2 regions of the Thioalkalivibrio sp. ALE30 genome follow, and region 1 is predicted to be linked to the other one. Evidence: predicted binding sites of a transcription regulator. Region 1 holds the regulator's gene; the other holds the start of a gene.
What was found. Region 1 encodes sigma-54, which starts transcription at its own class of promoters, with help from an activator protein. Its sites were predicted from a motif close to TGGCANGNTNCNTGCTT; they were not measured.

Region 2: glnA (glutamate--ammonia ligase) is a predicted target of sigma-54. The motif match lies at 5,569-5,585, and genes of this name have one in related genera.

Annotation. Positions count from the first base shown of each region.
Region 1 is NZ_KB898174.1:47,625-54,684, forward strand. Features, by position in the region: gene lptB (LPS export ABC transporter ATP-binding protein) at 1-661, shown strand, start outside; gene D107_RS0110520 (RNA polymerase factor sigma-54) at 750-2,231, shown strand; gene hpf (ribosome hibernation-promoting factor, HPF/YfiA family) at 2,248-2,586, shown strand; gene D107_RS0110530 (PTS sugar transporter subunit IIA) at 2,590-3,057, shown strand; gene hprK (HPr(Ser) kinase/phosphatase) at 3,109-4,140, shown strand; gene rapZ (RNase adapter RapZ) at 4,148-5,020, shown strand; gene D107_RS0110545 (PTS sugar transporter subunit IIA) at 5,072-5,497, shown strand; gene D107_RS0110550 (HPr family phosphocarrier protein) at 5,469-5,738, shown strand; gene D107_RS0110555 (PfkB family carbohydrate kinase) at 5,792-6,682, opposite strand; gene D107_RS0110560 (nuclear transport factor 2 family protein) at 6,820-7,060, shown strand, end outside.
Region 2 is NZ_KB898170.1:171,272-178,331, forward strand. Features, by position in the region: gene D107_RS0105745 (sodium:solute symporter family protein) at 1-525, shown strand, start outside; gene D107_RS14235 (hypothetical protein) at 522-644, shown strand; gene D107_RS0105755 (aspartate carbamoyltransferase) at 641-1,714, shown strand; gene asnB (asparagine synthase (glutamine-hydrolyzing)) at 1,810-3,828, shown strand; gene glnA (glutamate--ammonia ligase) at 4,079-5,488, opposite strand; gene D107_RS0105770 (cation diffusion facilitator family transporter) at 5,707-6,873, opposite strand.

The DNA of each region.
Region 1 (7,060 bases):
GGATGTCGACCTCGCACCCGGTGAAGTGGTCGGCCTGCTGGGTCCCAACGGCGCCGGCAAGACCACCTGCTTCTACAGCCTGGTCGGGCTGATCCGCCCTAACGCCGGGCGCATCACCCTGGGCGGGCACGACATCACCCGCGCGCCCATCCACGTGCGCGCCCGCGCCGGTCTCGGCTACCTGCCCCAGGAGGCCTCGATCTTTCGCCGCCTGAGCGTGTGGGACAACCTGCAGGCCGTGCTGGAGCTGCGCCCCGGCCTGGACCGCCACGAACGCCGGCGTATCGGCGACGCGCTGATCGAGGAGTTTCAGCTCGAGACCGTGCGCCACAGCCCCGGGATCGCGCTGTCCGGCGGCGAACGCCGGCGCGCCGAGATCGCGCGCGCCCTGGCCGGTGACCCGCAATTCATCTGCCTGGACGAGCCCTTTGCCGGGGTGGACCCGATCTCGGTGGGCGATATCCAGGATGTAATTCGCCACCTTGCAGCGCGCGGCATCGGGGTTCTGATCTCCGATCACAACGTGCGCGAAACCCTCGGGATCTGCCACAGGGCCTATATTCTGAGCGAGGGGCGCCTGCTGGCCGCCGGGACACCCGACGAGCTACTGGCCGATCCCCAGGTGCGCCGGGTCTATCTCGGCGAGAATTTCCGCCTGTGATGCCGGCACGCGCACAACCCGCGCCGGTGCACAAACCAGAGGCACGATTTAAGATCGCTCTTATGGTCACCCGCGACCCGCATAGCCAATGCTGAAACCCGGCCTGAATCTTCAGCTGGGTCAGACGCTCACCATGACCCCGCAACTGCAGCAGGCCATTCGCCTGTTGCAGCTGTCCACGCTCGAACTACAGGTGGAGATCCAGCAGGCGCTGGAGAGCAACCCCATGCTCGAACAGGTGGAGGACGAGGACGACATGGGCGGGGCCGAGCGCCTGGACGCGGAGGGCGAGGTGGTGGAAGGCGACCGCATGGAGGCCACCACCACCAGCGATGACGTGATTCCCGAGGAGCTCACCACCGACAGCCGCTGGGACGACATCTACGAACCGCCGCCCGCCCCCAAGGGCGTGGATGACCGCGACCCGCTGGAAAACACCAGCGACGACGACGGCGAGGGCCTGCAGGACCACCTGCTGTGGCAGCTGCACCTGAGCCACCTGACTCCGCGCGACCAGCGCATCGGCGCAGCCCTGATCGACGCGATCAGCCCCGACGGGTATCTCGAAGGCGACCTCGAGACGCTGGCCGAGACCATCAGCCGCGGCGAGGAAGAACCCGTCGGCGTGGACGAGGTCGAGGCAGTCCTGCACTGGATCCAGCAGTGCGACCCGCTGGGCGTGGGCGCGCGCGATCTGCGCGAATGCCTGGAGATCCAGCTGCGCGAACTGGCCCCGGACGCCCCCGCCCGCGAGGCCGCCCGGGCGATCCTGGAACACGGCATGGACAGCCTGGGCAAGCGCGATTACAAAGCCCTGCAACGCCAGTCGGGTGTGCGCGACCCGGACGAACTGGCGCGTGCCCTGGACTTGATCCGCACCCTGAACCCGCGGCCGGGCGCGCAGATCAGTGCCGCCACCTCCGAATACGTGGTGCCCGATGTCTACGTGCGCCACACCCCGGAGGGCTGGCGCGTGGAGCTGAACCCGGAGATCGCGCCACGCATCCGTATCAACGACCTCTACGCCGGCATGGTGCGCCAGGTATCGGATGCCCGCGACAGTGCCTTCATGCGCGACCAGCTGCAGGAGGCGCGCTGGTTCCTGAAGAGCCTGCACAGCCGCAACGACACCCTGCTGCGCGTCGCCGAGGCGATTGTCCATCGCCAGCAAGGCTTCCTGGAACATGGCGAGGTCGCGATGCAGCCACTGATCCTGCGCGATATCGCCGAGATCCTGGAGATGCACGAATCGACCATCTCCCGGGTGACCACCCAGAAATACATGCACACCCCGCGCGGAGTCTTCGAGTTCAAGTATTTCTTCTCCAGCCACGTCGGCACCAACGACGGTGGCGAGTGTTCCGCCACCGCCATCCGTGCCATGATTCGCGAATTGATCGACGACGAACCCGCGAACAAGCCGCTCAGCGATGCCCGGCTCGCCCAGATCCTGGCGGACCGGGGCATCAATGTGGCGCGTCGCACCGTGGCCAAGTACCGCGAGGCGATGCACATCCCTTCATCCAGCGAACGCCGGCAGATGGCCTCCATGCCCACCGGCCACAAGTAACCAAGGAGTCCCGACCATGCAGATCAACCTGACCGGCCACCATGTGGACCTCACCGACGCCCTGCGCGACTACGTCAACGAGAAGTTCGCGAAGCTGGAGCGCCACTTCGACAAGGTCATCGACGTGCACGTCGTGCTGACCCACGAGAAGACCCAGAACCAGTTCAACAAGGCCGAGGCGAATCTCCAGGTCAGCGGCAATCACATCCACGCCGAGGCCTCCCACGAGGACATGTACGCCGCCATCGACGCGCTGATCGACAAGGTCGACCGCCAGCTGATCAAGCACAAGGAAAAGGTCAAGGATCATCACCGGGCCGAGGGCGCCCAGCGCAACCGCGAGCAGGCCTCCTGACCCATGTCCATTGCCGAGCTGATCACCGCCGAGCGCATCCGCCTGGAGCCGGAATGCTCCAGTCAGAAGCGGGCCCTGGAGGCCCTGTCGGAACTCCTCGCCGGCGGCGGTGATGCCGGCGGACCGGGCAGCACCGCGATCTTCGAGGCCCTGTCCGCGCGCGAAAAGCTGGGCTCCACCGGCCTGGGCCATGGGGTTGCGATCCCCCATGGCCGCCTGGCCGATCTCGAGGCTCCGCGCGTGGCCGTCCTGCGCCTGGAGAGCGGCGTCGACTTCGACGCCATGGACCACGAGCCGGTCGATATCCTGATCGCCCTGCTGGTCCCGGAGGCCGCCACCAGCGATCACCTCGACCTGCTGGCCCAGCTGGCGCGCGGGCTTTCGCAACCGGACACCATTGCCGCCCTGCGCCGGGCCAGCGATGCCGCCAGCCTGGAACAGGAACTCGTCCGCCGCTTCCGCGAGGGCTGATCCCGTGCGCCCCGCACCCTGCCACGCCACCGGTCCCCGCCGGCCCTGCTCATGAACGAGGCACTGGGCGAAGGCGGGATTGCCCGCGACATCAACGTGGAGAGCCTGATCCAGGCCATGGGCAACCGCCTGGATCTGCGCTTCGTGCATGGCGAGCACGCCGCCCACGACCGCAAGCTCGTCGGCGAGGACGGGGATGACCTGCCACTGGCCGGCCACCTCAACCTGATCCGCCCCAACCGCATCCAGGTCATCGGGGACTTCGAGGCCCGCTACATCGCCGGCCTCAGCGACGACCAGCGCAACGACCTGATCCTGGAGATGGCCCGCACCGGCACCACCGCGGTGATCTTCGCCGAGGACACCTGCCCGTTCTCGGAGATGCCCCATGCCCCGCAGGAGGCGCTGCCGCTGATCCTGTGTTCCAGCACCAGCAGCCACGAGATCATCGCGCTGCTGCGCTACTTCCTGCAGCAGCGTCTGGCGCACTTCGAGGTGCGCCATGGCGTGTTCATGGAGATCCTCGGCATCGGCGTCCTGATCAGCGGGGCCTCCAGCGTCGGCAAGAGCGAGGTGGCGCTGGAGCTGATCTCGCGCGGGCACCGCCTGATCGCCGACGATGCCCCCGAGTTCGCGCGCATCGCCCCCGACATCGTGCGCGGTCACTGCCCGGCCCTGCTCCAGGACCTGCTCGAGGTACGCGGCCTGGGGGTGCTGAACATCCGCGCGATGTACGGCGACTCCGCAATCAAGGGCGGCAAGTACCTGCGGCTGATTATCGACCTGCGCGATCACGGCGAGCCCTCTCCGGTCCCCGACGACCGGCTGAACGGGCGCCGCGGCGAGATCGACATCCTCGGCCTGCGGATTCCGCTGATCAGCCTCCCGGTGGCGCCGGGTCGCAACATCGCGGTGATGATCGAGGCCGCCGTGCGCAACCACATGCTGCACATGCAGGGCTACATCGCCGGGGATGACCTGCGCGCCCGCCAGCGCCGGCAGATGAGCGGCGAGGCCGAGGAGCCGCCCTACCACCGGGCCGTGCCCGCCACGACCGTCCCTAACCCGGACCCGGAGGGCTGAGTCCGCCATGCGCCTGCTGATCGTCAGCGGTCTGTCCGGATCCGGCAAGACCGTCGCCCTGCACACCCTGGAGGACGCGGGCTATTTCTGTGTGGACAACCTCCCGCTGCCGCTGCTGCCGGACCTGATTCGCCAGGTGCGCCAGGGCCACTACGACACCGAGGGCGATCGCCATCTGGCGGTGGGCGTCGACGTGCGCAGCGGGCTGGAGGCCCTGAAGGGGTTTGCCAGCCTGCTGGCCGGGCTACGGGCGGAGGGCCTGCAGGTGGAGGTCCTGTTCCTGCAGGCCTCAAGCGACGTACTGCTGCGGCGCTACCACCTGACCCGGCGGCGTCACCCGCTGGCGCGCGATGGCGTGCCCCTGGTGGAGGCCATCGACCGCGAACGCGAGTGGCTGGGCCACGTCGCGGCGGAGGCCGACCTGACGGTGGACACCTCGCGGCTGTCGATGCACGACCTGGCCCGTACCCTGCGCGACCGCATGGGCGAGCGCGGAGAGCACGAGCTGTCCCTGCTGTTCCAGTCCTTCGGCTTCAAGCACGGCGCGCCGATGGACTCGGACTTCGTATTCGACGTGCGCTGTCTGCCCAACCCCTACTACGAACGCGAGCTGGCCGGCCTGACCGGCCGCGACCCGGCCGTATGCGAGTTCCTCGAGGGGCACGGGGAGGTCGCGGCCATGTTCGACAGCATCCAGGGCTTTCTCTCACAGTGGCTCCCGCGGCTGCTGGAGGACCACCGCAGTTACGTGACGGTCTCGATCGGCTGCACCGGCGGCCGACACCGCTCGGTATACCTGGTCGAACGCCTTGCGGGGGCGTGGCGGGACCGGGAACATGTTACTGTTAGCACCCGTCACCGCGAGCTGGGCAAGCAGTAACCACGAAGCGCGGGGGCAGGCCCCTACGGAACCCGCAATTGGAGCAGATCCATGGGCGTTGGTCTCATTCTGATCACGCATCAAAACCTGGGCGACACCCTCTTGCAGACCGCACAAAGCATGCTTGGCGGCCTGCCCGATGACTGCGAGTCCATGGCGATGTCCCAGAACGACGACCCCGACGAGGTCCTGGCCCGCGCCCGCGAGCGCCTGACAACTCTGGACAGCGGCGCCGGGGTACTGATCCTGACCGACATGTTCGGTTCCACCCCCTCCAACGTCGCCAGCCGAGTGGCTCGCGGGGCCAACGCGCGCGTGATCGCCGGGATCAACCTGCCGATGCTGATCCGCGTCCTCAACTACCAGCATCTCCCGCTGACCGAGCTGGTCAACAAGGCCCTGTCCGGCGGGCATGACGGAATCCTTCTCTGCGACCAGGAGTGCAGCGATGCCGCAGCGCGTAGTCCCCATCGTTAACCGCCTGGGGATGCACGCGCGTGCTGCGGCCAAGTTTGTCAGCCTGGCCAGCCAGTACGCCGCCGATGTCACCGTCTCCCGCAACCAGCAGGAGGTCAACGGCAAGAGCATCATGGGGGTCATGATGCTGGCCGCGGCCCAGGGCAGCGAGATCACCATCGAGACCGAAGGCGAGGATGCCCCCGAGGCGCTGGACGCGCTGACCGAACTGGTGGCCGACCGTTTCGGCGAAGAGGCCTGACCCCCTGACGCCTGTGTGCCGCTGAACAGGCGGCTACCCCCCTTCTCCCGGCCCTAACCCGGCCCGACGCCGAGGTCGGACACCTCCGCCGCCAGCCCCTCGAACCCGAGCTGCGCGAGCTTGCGCTCGGCCAGGCGCACGGCCGCGTACAAGGCCTGCTCGGGGGGGGTGCCGGAGACCAGCGCATCGATCAGGCCGGCATTGAAGGCATCTCCCGCGCCCACGCTGTCCACCACCTGCAGTCCGGGCGTGGGTGCACAGTGGTGGATCGCGCCACGGGCAGCCAGCCAGGCCCCGGCGCTTCCGGCCGTCACGGTCAGGATGCGGTCGGGGAAGCGGCTCGCCATCTGCCGCAGCGCGTCCTCCGGTGTATCCGCCACGGTGGCGGCCCAGTCCCGCGAAAGCATCAGGACGTCGGCATACTCCAGGCAGGCCTCCAGGCCCGGGCGGGGCTTCTCCAGCTCCAGTGACACCGGCTGATCAAAGATATCCCCGCGCGCGTCCGCCAGGATCGCGGCCAGGGCTTCGGGGTTACGGCCCTCGAAGTGCAGCCAGTCGTATTCCGACCAGGGCACGCCGGAGACATCCGCTTCCTCCAGTTCGGGGAGATCGCGGTGGTGGACGATGGTACGGCTGCCGGTGGCCCGGGAACGCAGGATATGCGAGGTCGGCGTCGCTCCGGGCTTCCGCACGCAGTGCCGCACGTCCAGCCCGCGCGCCTGCAACTGCTCGACCAGGGCATCCCCGCCCGCGCCCCGGGCAATCACCGCGGCCAGTCCCGGGCGATGCCCGAACTGGGCCAGGATCGCCGCGGTATTGGTAGCGTTGCCGCCGGGCTGGGTCGTGCTGGCGAGCGCGCGGATCTCCGCGTCCTCGGCGGGAAATGCGGCGACGTCGAGGGTATGGTCGAGGGTCACAATGCCGGTGGCGAGGATGCGTGCCATGCGGGCTCCAGAGGTCCGGGGGCGCCATTCTGGCGGCTCGAGCCGACTACGTCATCTCCCGGGCCCGACCCGCATTCGTCATCGGGAAGCGCTCCTGCGACAATAAGCATTCCGTTTCTGGAGCTCCCCCGACGCGTATGGCCACGTTCCCCTCTCCCCAGTCCGCGGAAGCCGCGTTCTACGAAGCCTTTCAGGCGGGCGACCCGCAGGGCATGCGCGAGGTCTGGCACGACAGCGACGAGTGCGTCTGCATCCACCCCGGGGGCGAACGCCTGCAGGGCACGGACGTGATCCTGGAGAGCTGGGACGACATTCTGCCCGGCATGCGCGGCGTCGTGGTCCACCGCACCCAGGTGACGGCGATCCCGGGCGATGACC
Region 2 (7,060 bases), on a different contig from region 1:
CTCACCGGGGCGATCGTGGTGTTCATCGTGGTCTTCGCCGCGCTGGCCTCCAGTCTCGATTCGCTGCTGGCGGCCACGTCCGACCTGGTGACCCGCGACATCTATCGCGGCCACATCCGTCCGCGAGCCAGCGAGCAGCACCAGTTCCGCGCGACCAAGGTAATCGTGGTGCTGCTGGGTCTGCTGACCTGGCTGGCGGCCAGCTATCGCGGCGAGGTCCCGATCGTCGGCTCCCTGGCGGAGCTGCTGTACTTCACCGGGGCCTTCGTGGCCTCCGCGATCTGGCCGATCGTCGCCGGCCTGTACTGGAAGCAGGCGAACCCGCAGGGCGCCGCCTGGTCGATGATACTGGGGTCCGGTATCGGACTGGCCAGCTATTTCCTGATCGGGTTCTACGTCGCGGCCCTGGTAGGCGCGGCGGTCTCCCTGGCGGTGATGGTGCTGGCCACCTGGTTGGCCCCGCGCCCGTTCGACTGGGACCGCCTGGCCCGTGAAGACACTCATGCGATGGGGAGTCCCGCATGACGATCTCGACCACCGCCCTCTCCATCATCGTCGTGATCGCCACGCTGGTGGCGACCCTGACCCCGATCCTGTTGATCGCCCTGTTTATCCGCGACTGGAAAAAAGGACGCCTCTGGTGAACTACACCGAAGATCCCCTGCACGTGCTCCACCCGAAAGACGGCGCCGCCGGTACCGACCGGCCGCGGGCGTTGCTGGATGCGGTGGAGGAAGACCCGGATCCGCTGCTGAAGCTGGCCGCCGCACACGTGGTCTCCAGCCAGCAGTTCAACCGCGAGGAACTGCTGCAGCTGTTCCGGCTGGCCGCGCAGTACGAGACCACGCCTGCCCTGATGCACCTGCCACTGGCGGGCAAGATCCTGATCAGCGCGTTCTACGAGCCGTCCACCCGCACGCGGTTGTCGTTCGAGAGCGCCTGGCACCGGCTTGGCGGCGCGGTGATGTCGATCACCGACCCCAAGAGCACCGGCATCGCCAAGGGCGAGTCGCTGGCGGACATCGCCGAGATGTTCAACAACTACGGCGACGTGCTGGTGCTGCGCTCCTCCGATGGCGAGGCCGCGCACAACATGCTGGAGAACCTGCGCATCCCGCTGGTCAACGCCGGCAACGGCATCGACGAGCACCCGACCCAGGCGCTGGCGGACGTCTACACCCTGGCCAAGTGGCGCCCGGAGCTGTTTACCGGCCCGGTCGCCCCGGAGGACCGCATCAAGGTCGGCATCATCGGGGTGCCCTCGCGCATGCGTACGGTGCGCTCGCTGCTGCGCCTGCTGAGCCTGTTCCCCGAGGCGATCGAAGAGGTCGTGATCATCTCGCGCGAGGACGAGAACTTCGATCCCGGCCAGCGCGAGGAACTGGCGGAGGCCGGCCTGAACCTGCGCGTGGTGCACGAGCTGGACCCGGTGCTGCCGGAGCTGGACGTGGTGTACATCAACGCCATCGCCTGGGTGGGCGATACCTTCGAGTCCATGGGTGAGGGCCTGAAGCTGGACCGCAACTCCCCGCTGAAAAAGGGCGCGATCATCATGCACCCGCTGGCGCGCGGTGCGGAGCTGTCGACGGACCTCGATGACACCCCGCACAACTGGTACTTCGCCCAGGCGCGCGGGGCGGTGTTCGTGCGCATGGCGCTGCTGACCAGCGTGGTCCGCCGTATCAGCGCGGTCATGGACACCCCGGAAGACTGAACCTCGTAGTGAACTGAACCGCGAGTGGCGTGGCGCGCCGGAACGGACCGGGCCGCGCCCCGCTCGCACCGAACGGATAACCAAGGAGACATGCCATGTGTGGCATCGCCGGAATCTTTCACGCCGACCCGGACCGCAAGGTCGACCCGCAGACCCTGGTCAACATGGCCGCGATCCAGTATCACCGCGGTCCTGACGGCTTTGGCTACAAGACGCAGGACGACCGTGGTGTGGGATTCTCCCACGCGCGGTTGTCGATCATCGACCTCGACGAGAACCGCGGGCGCCAGCCGTTCTGCATGACCAACGGCGAGATTATGACCGCGGTTAACGGCGAGCTGTACGACTACAAGCGCATCCGCACCGATCTCACCTCGCGCGGGGTGAAGTTCCGCACCAAGAGCGATTCCGAGATGGTGATGCACCTGTACCAGCGCGAGGGGCTGGAGGACGCGGTGAAGCACTTTCGCGGGGAGTTCGCGATCTCGCTGTATGACCGCAAGCACGACCGGCTGATCCTGATCCGCGACCGCTTCGGCATCAAGCCGCTGTACTTCACCGAGGCCAACGGCAGTTTCGTGTTCGGCTCCGAACTGAAGGTGCTGTTCGCCAACCCCGATGTGCCGCGCCAGTTCTCCGATGATGGCCTGTACCACCAGCTGATGCAGACCATGGTGCCCGGCACCACCGCCTTCGAGGGCATCCAGCAGGTCAAGCCGGGCCACATGGTCATCGTCGAGCGCGCCCACGGCAAGCTGAAGATCCGCCAGGAGAAGTACTGGGACATGGACTTCCCGCTGGCCTCCGAGCGCCCGCCCGAGAGCGAGACCGACGAGAACTACTGGATCGAGGGCGTGCGCGAGAAGCTGATGGAGGCCGTCCAGCTGCGCCTGGAGGCCGACGTGCCGGTGGCCTGCTACCTCTCCGGCGGGATCGACTCCTGCATCACCCTGGGGCTGGCCTCGGCCAGCCAGCAGTCGCCGGTCAAGGCCTTCACCATCGGCTTCGACAACGACGACTACGACGAGACCGCGATCGCCCGCGAGATGGCCGAGAGTGTCGGCGCCGATCAGGACATCATGACCCTGAACGCCGACCACCTCTACGACAACTTCGAAGAGGCGCTGTGGCACGCCGAGCGCACCATCTACAACACCCTCGGCGTGGCCAAGCTCCTGATGAGCCGCCACGTGAACAAGGCCGGCTACAAGGTGGTGGTCACCGGCGAGGGCTCGGACGAGCTGTTCGGCGGCTACCCGGCGTTCCGCCGCGACATGTTCCTGCACGGGCTGGATACCCTGCCGGAGGCCGACCGTCAGGCCTGGCAGCAGATGCTGAACGAGTCCAACGAGCTGGTCTCCGGCGCGATGCTGGCCGAGGACGAGGTGGATGACCCCGAGTTCACCCGAATGATGGGCTTCACCCCGTCCTGCCTGCAGCCGTGGCTGGCCGCGTCTGACCACGTGCCGGGCCTGCTGCATCCGAAGCGCCGCGAGCGCATGCAGGGCTACCAGCCGGGCAAGGCGATCGCCGATGCCCTGGACAACGACATGCTGGAAGGCCGGCACCCGCTGGACAAGGCCCAGTACGTCTGGATCAAGACCATGCTGGAAGGCCAGATCCTGACCTGGGGCGGCGACCGCATGGACATGGCCAACTCGATGGAGGCGCGCCCGCCGTTCCTCGATCACCACCTGGCCGAGTTCGCCGCCCACCTGCCGCCGACCATGCGCATCAAGGGCCCGACCGAGAAGTACGTGCTGCGCGAATCGATGAAGGGCCTGCTGCCGAAGGTGCTCTACGAGCGCGAGAAGTTCGCGTTCATGGCCCCGCCGGCGCATACCGATCCGGTCAAGTGGGCGGCGATGAAGGCCCTGGCCGATCGCTACCTCGCGCCGGAGAAGGTCGAGGAGGCCGGTCTGCTGGATCCGGAGGGCGTGCGCCAAGTGTTCGAGCTGCACGAGTCCGAGGACACCCCGGCCGCGACCCAGGTCCAGCTGGACGCGGTGATCAACCACATGATCGGGGTGCAGGTGCTGTACGAGAAGTTCGTGGCCACCGACATCCCGGCGCTGGCACAGCAGAAGGCCGAGGAGTTCGGCTGGCACGCCTGATTGCCGATGAACGGTCAGAGGCCCGGGAGAGTCCTTCCGGTGCCACACGAGAAGGCCCCGCGGATCGACCATCCGCGGGGCCTTTCATTTGTGCTGCCCGAAATGCCCGATCCGGCATCGCCGGCGGTGATGACGAACGGGGCTTGGCCCGCCGGTCCCCGTGGAACCCCCCAGACACAAAAAAGCCGCCGGCCCCGGAGGGCGCGGCGGCGGATGGCCTCGCGGCCCCGAGGGGCCGGAAGCGGACGCCTTACAGGCTGTAGTACATGTCGAACTCGATCGGATGGGTGGTCATGCGCATCTGCGTGACGTCTTCCATCTTCAGGTCGATGTAGGCATCGATCATGTCGTCGGTGAACACGCCACCCTGGGTCAGGAACTCGCGGTCCTGGTTCAGGGCTTCCAGCGCCTGGTCCAGCGAATGGCAGACCTGCGGGATGCCCTTTTCCTCTTCCGGCGGCAGGTCGTAGAGGTTCTTGTCCATCGCGTCGCCGGGGTGGATCTTGTTCTGGATGCCGTCCAGGCCGGCCATCAGCATCGCGGCGAAGGCCAGGTAGGGGTTGGCGGTGGAGTCCGGGAAGCGCAGCTCGATCCGGCGCGCCTTCGGGTTCATCACGAACGGGATGCGCAGCGAGGCCGAGCGGTTACGGGCGGAGTAGGCCAGCATGACCGGCGCCTCGAAGCCCGGCACCAGACGCTTGTAGCTGTTGGTGGACGGGTTGGTGAAGGCATTCAGCGCGCGGGCGTGCTTGATGATGCCGCCGATGTAGTACAGCGCGGTCTCGGACAGGCCGCCGTAGAGGTCACCGGAGAACAGGTTCTTGCCGTCCTTGGACAGCGACTGGTGCACGTGCATGCCGGAGCCGTTGTCGCCGACGATCGGTTTGGGCATGAAGGTCGCGGTCTTGCCGTGGATGTGGGCCACGTTCTGCACCACGTACTTCAGGATCTGCACCTCGTCGGCCTTCTGCGTCAGGGTCGCCGGGCCCACGCCGATCTCGCACTGGCCGGCGGTGGCCACCTCGTGGTGGTGCACCTCGGTCTCCAGACCCATCTCGGTCATCACTTCGCACATGGTGGAGCGGATGTCGTGCAGGCTGTCGACCGGCGGGACCGGGAAGTAGCCGCCCTTCACGCCCGGGCGGTGCCCGATGTTGCCGTCCTCGTAGACGCGCTCGGAGTTCCAGGACGCCTCCTGGGAGTCCACGCGGCAGTAGGAACCGGACAGGCTGGTACCCCACTTCACGTCGTCAAAGATGAAGAACTCGTTCTCCGGACCGAACAGCGCGGTGTCCGCGATGCCGGTGCTCTGCAGGTAGGCCTCGGCGCGGCGCGCCAGGGAGCGCGGGCAGCGGTCGTAGCCCTGCATGGTGGCCGGCTCGACCACGTCGCAGCGGATGTTCATGGTCATGTCTTCGAAGAACGGGTCGATCACGGCCGACTCGGCGTCCGGCATCAGGATCATGTCGGACTCGTTGATCCCCTTCCAGCCGGAGATCGAGGAGCCGTCGAACATCTTGCCTTCCTCGAAGGTCTCTTCGTCGATGTCGTGGGCCGGCATGGTCACATGCTGTTCCTTGCCCTTGGAGTCGGTAAAGCGGAAGTCGACAAAGCGCACTTCCTTTTCCTTGATCTGGTTCAGCACGTCGGCTGCGGACATGGGGATCTCCTTGGTCTTCACTTGAGTCTTCGATTTTGGCCGGCCGGCCTGTTGGCCCCTGCACGGCTTCGTGGGTCATTATGCAGGCATCATGCCATCCGGCCCGATTCGGCCCGGGCGCGCGAAAAACGGGCACCCCGGGTGCCGCGCCGCCTCCCTTCTGCACCATCATGGTGCCGTATATGCACAAAGATGGTGCTTGCCGGGGTGTGCCGCACCTAATGAGTGCACGGACGATAGAGTAGCGTGACCTCGCCCAGCATGTCGCCCACCTGCGGGTGGGCGTGCAGCCGGTCAGCCAGGGCCCGGGCCCGCGCCTCCAGGTCCGGAGCAGCGGTTGCCCCGTCAAGGCGCAAGGTCAGCGTCATGTGCACCCGGCCGCCCAGGTAGTGCAGGGACAGGTGCTCCACCGCGTCCAGCTCCGGGGTGTCGGCCCAGGCCTCGCGCAGGGCCTCTACCAGAACCGGCCGTAACGGCAGCGTCGAACTGCGTGCCTGCTCCGCGTCATTCTCCGGGTCCACGTGCACCGTGATGTCGTTGACCCGGTCATGCTCGTCGGTCACCGAATGGAACACCGCATCGGCGATCCGATGCCCCTCGGAGACCGAGATCATCGGCGCGACCTGGATGTGCACATCGGCCACCACGTCGCTGCCGTGGCGCCGGGTGCGCAGCATGTGCGCATCCTTCACCCCGGGCACGTCCAGGATGGTGCGGTGAATGCGATCCACCTTTTCCGGCTCCAGCGCGGTGTCGATCAGCTCCGCCGCGGCGCGCACGATCAGGCGCCCGGCGATATGCAGGATGAACAGCGCCACGATCAGCGCCGCCAGGGCGTCCGCCCACGGGAAGCCGGCCACTGCCGCGCCCACGCCGGCCAGTACGAACAGCGACGAGATCGCATCCGTGCGGTGGTGCCAGGCATTGGCATCCAGCATCCGCGAGCGCAGGCGCTTCGCCACTCGATGGGTGTACTGGTACAGGCCCTCCTTCGCGACCAGGGTCAGCGCGGCAAAGAAGATGGCCATATTGGCGGGACCGGTCATGGCCTCGGGGTCGACCAGCCGGCTGCCGGCTGCCCAGGCGATCCCCAGCCCCGCGGCTGCCAGAAAGACCCCGACGATCACCGTTGCGAGGGTCTCGATGCGGGCATGGCCGTACGGGTGGTCCTGGTCGGGGGACGCCGCAGCCTTGCGCGCCGCGAACAGCACGACACCGTCGGTGATGAGGTCCGACAGCGTATGCACGCCGTCCGCGACCAGCGCCTGCGAGTTCAGAAGCCAGCCGCTGAGTAGCTGCGCGACGGCCAGAAAGCTGTTCACGGTCGCGCCCACCAGCGTCACTCGGCGGGTGTCGCGGTAGCGCTGACCGTTCTCCGCGGTCACCGTCGGCTCCGAATTGGCGTGCGGCTCGCTCAGGGCGGTTCTCCGAACCGGATCAAGCCTCCAGTATGGGCGCCTTCCCGGCTGGCGCAAAACCGACTGCCGCCACAGGGAAAGCGCCGACTCGCGCGGGCGTCTCCGCGTTTCGCGCTGACGCTGACGGTGGCCGAGGCTGGAGCCCGGCCGATAT